Regions from separate parts of the Metabacillus sp. 22489 genome, predicted to be linked through region 1. Evidence: a T-box and tRNA genes for the amino acid it is inferred to sense, from the RefSeq annotation. Region 1 holds a T-box; the other holds one or more tRNA genes.
The links. A T-box is a leader RNA that pairs with one kind of tRNA and senses whether it is charged. The one in region 1 lies ahead of thrS (threonine--tRNA ligase), so its partner is inferred to be a tRNA-Thr.
Positions count from the first base shown of each region.

Region 2: it has a tRNA-Thr gene. The T-box ahead of thrS (threonine--tRNA ligase) is inferred to sense a tRNA for this amino acid. The anticodon was not compared.

Region 1 covers NZ_JBQENT010000052.1:6,454-8,910, reverse strand. The annotation lists gene thrS (threonine--tRNA ligase) at 1-1,486, opposite strand, end outside; T-box leader at 1,539-1,760, opposite strand; T-box leader at 1,799-2,020, opposite strand; T-box leader at 2,054-2,278, opposite strand.
Region 2 covers NZ_JBQENT010000016.1:94,989-97,445, reverse strand. The annotation lists partial or broken rRNA gene ACTJJ9_RS11825 (23S ribosomal RNA) at 1-103, shown strand, start outside; rRNA gene rrf (5S ribosomal RNA) at 269-384, shown strand; tRNA gene ACTJJ9_RS11815 (tRNA-Asn) at 396-470, shown strand; tRNA gene ACTJJ9_RS11810 (tRNA-Ser) at 475-566, shown strand; tRNA gene ACTJJ9_RS11805 (tRNA-Glu) at 587-661, shown strand; tRNA gene ACTJJ9_RS11800 (tRNA-Val) at 667-742, shown strand; tRNA gene ACTJJ9_RS11795 (tRNA-Met) at 766-842, shown strand; tRNA gene ACTJJ9_RS11790 (tRNA-Asp) at 860-936, shown strand; tRNA gene ACTJJ9_RS11785 (tRNA-Phe) at 1,113-1,185, shown strand; tRNA gene ACTJJ9_RS11780 (tRNA-Thr) at 1,196-1,268, shown strand; tRNA gene ACTJJ9_RS11775 (tRNA-Tyr) at 1,284-1,367, shown strand; tRNA gene ACTJJ9_RS11770 (tRNA-Trp) at 1,376-1,449, shown strand; tRNA gene ACTJJ9_RS11765 (tRNA-His) at 1,461-1,536, shown strand; tRNA gene ACTJJ9_RS11760 (tRNA-Gln) at 1,545-1,619, shown strand; tRNA gene ACTJJ9_RS11755 (tRNA-Gly) at 1,686-1,760, shown strand; tRNA gene ACTJJ9_RS11750 (tRNA-Cys) at 1,770-1,843, shown strand; tRNA gene ACTJJ9_RS11745 (tRNA-Leu) at 1,859-1,947, shown strand; tRNA gene ACTJJ9_RS11740 (tRNA-Leu) at 1,968-2,049, shown strand; gene ACTJJ9_RS11735 (tRNA dihydrouridine synthase) at 2,455-2,457, shown strand, end outside.

The DNA.
Region 1 (2,457 bases):
CAAATTTTTCTGGCATTTGAAAATCTAGTTGAATTGTTCCACATTGATGACTTCTTTTTAATGCATCCTTTATGTGAAAATCAATTTTTGGTCCATAAAATGCCCCGTCTCCTTCATTTACTTGGTATTGAACACCTAATTCATTTAGCACATTTTTTAAAGCTCCTTCTGATAATTCCCAAAGCTTTTCATCGCCTAATGATTTCTCTGGTCGAGTCGAAAGCTCGATGGAATAATCAAAACCGAATGTACGATATACCTCATCAATTAAATGAAACACTTGCTTAATTTCACTTTCAATTTGGTCCTCTCTAACGAAAATATGGGCATCATCCTGACAAAATGTCCGTACTCGAAACAGACCATTTAATGCGCCACTGTATTCATGACGATGCACCTGACCGAATTCAGCCATTCGTATCGGAAGATCGCGGTATGAGTATAAATTATTTTTAAAGATAAGCATATGTCCTGGGCAATTCATTGGTTTCATAGCAAATCTTGTCTGATCGACTTCAGAAAAATACATATTCTCATGGTAATGATCCCAATGACCTGATTGCTCCCACATTTGTTGATTCATCATAAACGGTGTACGAACCTCTTCATAATTGGCCTTTTGTAAAAGCTCCCGAGAGTACTTTTCAAGTTCATTACGAACAATTTGCCCTTTTGCTAAATAAAATGGCATTCCTGGTGCTTGATCTGAGAACATAAATAATTGCAATTGCTTCCCTAGCTTACGATGATCACGCTTTGCTGCTTCCTCTAGGAAATGAAGGTATTCTGCTAATTCCTTCTTCCTGTTAAACGCTACACCATAAACGCGTTGAAGAACCTCATTATCGCTATCCCCGCGCCAATAGGCTCCAGACACGCGAGTTAATTTAAATGCTTTCACATAGCCAGTTGCTGGTACATGTGGACCTCGGCATAGGTCAATAAATTCTCCTTGCTGATAAAGAGAAATTTTTTCACCTTCCGGAATGTCCTTTAATAATTCCAGCTTGAAGTTCTCGTTTTTTTCTTTAAATAATGCTTCTGCCTCTTCATACGAAACCTCAATACGCTCTATATTTAGATTTTCATTTATAATGTTTTCCATTTCTTTTTCAATCTCAAGTAAATTATCTGATGACAAGCTATGTGGCAGCTTGAAGTCATAGAAAAATCCATCGTCAATAACAGGACCAATCGCTAAGCTTACGTTAGGATAAAGTCTTTTCATCGCCTGTGCTAAAATATGTGCTGCTGAATGCCTAATGATCTCTATCCCTTCCTGTGAATCTTGAGCAATAATTGAAAGCTGACAATCCTCTTTTAACTTGTAGCTTAAATCAACTAACCTGCCATTTACTTTTCCTCCAACTGCCTGTTTCTGTAAGCTTGAACTAATTGACGCCGCAATGTCTCTCATTGTCATGTCTTTCGGAAACTCCTTAACGACACCATCTGGAAACTCAATTTTCACCATTTCTTTACTCATGTTTTAACACTCCTTCATTAGTTTTAATATAAAAAAACACACTCATCCCTAAATAAGGGACGAGTGTGTTTATACCCGTGGTTCCACCCAATTTCCCATAAGAAAAAAAACTTATGGCTTTGGCGCTATAACGTCGCGTTGACGGTATTGGATACTTTAATTCCCCAATACTGCTTCAAGGTGGTAAATTATTTTCCTAAGCTAGGAAGTTCGCAGCTTTCCTTCCCTCTCTGATAGCCGAAAAAATAATTCATGTCCTTTTCATTGCAATTATTAATATTAAAATAATAAAAAAACGCACTCATCCCTATAACAAGGGACGAGTGCGTTATACCCGTGGTTCCACCCAATTTCCCATAAGAAAAAAACACTTATGGCTTTGGCGCTATAACGTCGCGTTGACGGTATTGGATACTCTAATTCCCCAATACTGCTTCAAGGTGGTAAATTATTTTCCTAAGCTAGGAAGTTCACAGCTTTCCTTCCCTCTCTGATAACCGTAAAAATAATTCATGTCCTCTTCTTCACATGTTCTTTATTAAATTAAAAAACGCACCCATCCCTATAACAAGGGACGAGTGCGTTATACCCGTGGTTCCACCCAATTTTCCATAAATAAAAATCACCTATGGCTTTGGTGCTGTAACGTCGCATTATACGGTATTGGATACTTAGTGTTCCCCAATACAGCTCAAAAGGTGGTAAGATACTTTTCTGCGTTAGGAAGTTTTCAGCTTTCCTTCCCTCTCTGGAAACCGTAAAAGTAACTCATGTCCTTATCATTGCTTTTTAAAAGTCATATTTACATTTTTTATCATATTACAATATGTATTCTAAAATAGCAATACCACTTTTTATATTTTTACCAATGACGGAACATCTACTATATTTCTAACTCAATCAATTATAGGGATTTATTGACAGTAAAATATTTTTGTTATATAGTATGTCTGTCGATATATCGGGTGTCG
Region 2 (2,457 bases), on a different contig from region 1:
TAGTGAGTAAGAACCCTGAAAGATGATCAGGTTGATAGGTCTGAGGTGGAAGCGTGGTGACACGTGGAGCTGACAGATACTAATCGTTCGAGGACTTAACCTAAATTAAAGGCGGAAGAGGCCAGTATGGCTTCTGGAGCTAGATATAAAGAGCGTTAAACTAAGTGAATGAATATTAAAAATCGTTATCTAGTTTTGAAGGAATATTTTCTTCAAAAAAGACTTGAAAAATTCTTCTAAGATAGTATAATAGTCTTTGTCACAATTGTCTGGTGGCGATAGCGAAGAGGTCACACCCGTTCCCATGCCGAACACGGAAGTTAAGCTCTTCAGCGCCGATGGTAGTTGGGGGACTCCCCCTGTGAGAGTAGGACGTTGCCAGGCTATTATATTATTCCGCAGTAGCTCAGTGGTAGAGCTATCGGCTGTTAACCGATCGGTCGTAGGTTCGAATCCTACCTGCGGAGCCATTTTGGAGAGCTGTCCGAGTGGCCGAAGGAGCACGATTGGAAATCGTGTAGGCGGCGAAAGCTGTCTCAAGGGTTCAAATCCCTTGCTCTCCGCCACTACTGATAAAACAAACTTTGGCCCGTTGGTCAAGCGGTTAAGACACCGCCCTTTCACGGCGGTAACACGGGTTCGAATCCCGTACGGGTCACCATATATGGAGGATTAGCTCAGCTGGGAGAGCATCTGCCTTACAAGCAGAGGGTCGGCGGTTCGATCCCGTCATCCTCCACCATTAAATGTTAAACATACTATTATCGCGGGGTGGAGCAGTCTGGTAGCTCGTCGGGCTCATAACCCGAAGGTCGCAGGTTCAAATCCTGTCCCCGCAACCAATTTAAGTTAATTAAATGGTCCGGTAGTTCAGTTGGTTAGAATGCCTGCCTGTCACGCAGGAGGTCGCGGGTTCGAGTCCCGTCCGGACCGCCATTCTAAATTTATTACTATTTATAAAATGTTAATTAAGTCTAGAGTAAAAGGGTTTCGATAAGCGAGAAGATCAAGGAAGCGAATGAATGAACACCGGAGCGTATTTGAATACGTGAGGATGTGAATGAATGAGCTGACGCAGAGATTCGAAGTTTAGCGGAAGCCGAAAACATTAAGGCTCGGTAGCTCAGTTGGTAGAGCAATGGACTGAAAATCCATGTGTCGGCGGTTCGATTCCGTCCCGAGCCACCTTTTGTTTGCCGGTGTAGCTCAATTGGTAGAGCAACTGACTTGTAATCAGTAGGTTGGGGGTTCAAGTCCTCTCGCCGGCACTGTTTCACCAATATGGAGGGGTAGCGAAGTGGCTAAACGCGGCGGACTGTAAATCCGCTCCTTCGGGTTCGGCAGTTCGAATCTGCCCCCCTCCACCATTTAATATAGGGGCATAGTTTAACGGTAGAATAGAGGTCTCCAAAACCTTTGGTGTGGGTTCGATTCCTACTGCCCCTGCCAATTAAATAATGGCGGCTGTGGCGAAGTGGTTAACGCATCGGATTGTGGTTCCGACATTCGTGGGTTCGATTCCCATCAGCCGCCCCATTAATCAGTGGGCTATAGCCAAGTGGTAAGGCAACGGACTTTGACTCCGTCATTCGTTGGTTCGAATCCAGCTAGCCCAGCCATTTTTTTATTACACATTTTTGATTCTCTTGCATAGGCTAGAGTATACAAATTTTATAATTGTCAGCGCGGAAGTAGTTCAGTGGTAGAACACCACCTTGCCAAGGTGGGGGTCGCGGGTTCGAATCCCGTCTTCCGCTCCAGTTTAAAATGGCGGCATAGCCAAGTGGTAAGGCAGAGGTCTGCAAAACCTTTATCACCGGTTCAAATCCGGTTGCCGCCTCCATTTAAACTAACCCTTGCCGGGGTGGCGGAACTGGCAGACGCACAGGACTTAAAATCCTGCGGTAGGTGACTACCGTACCGGTTCGATTCCGGTCCTCGGCACCATTTGAATTTTATTTTGCTTTGCCAGTGTGGCGGAATTGGCAGACGCGCACGACTCAAAATCGTGTTCCTTCGGGAGTGTCGGTTCGACCCCGACCACTGGTATTATGTAACGATTGTAAATGAGATTAATTCGACGTTTCTTACGTATTGTAAGGAGCGTTTTTTATTTATCTCCAATACTATCCTTCAATTTCTTAGCAATAAATTTAAATAAAGCGTGGGATAAAGTATGTGATTCTATCCCCATCCTAATGATAATAGTATTTCTAACAATATACAGTGGTAATCTAGATAATGTACCTAAACTATGAGCAAAACTGTCTTTATTGCTCTGTTTCCTTTGCATTTTTTATTTAGTAATAGTAAAGTTTATAATGTTCTAAATTAAAGTCTGATAAAAAGTCATTAAGCATGCTTTAAGTGTAAAAAAGCGGAACATTTTCACTTTTTAATATAGAGACGAAGGTTTGACCAGGTATTTGATGATGAAAGGATTTGAGTTTGAATATG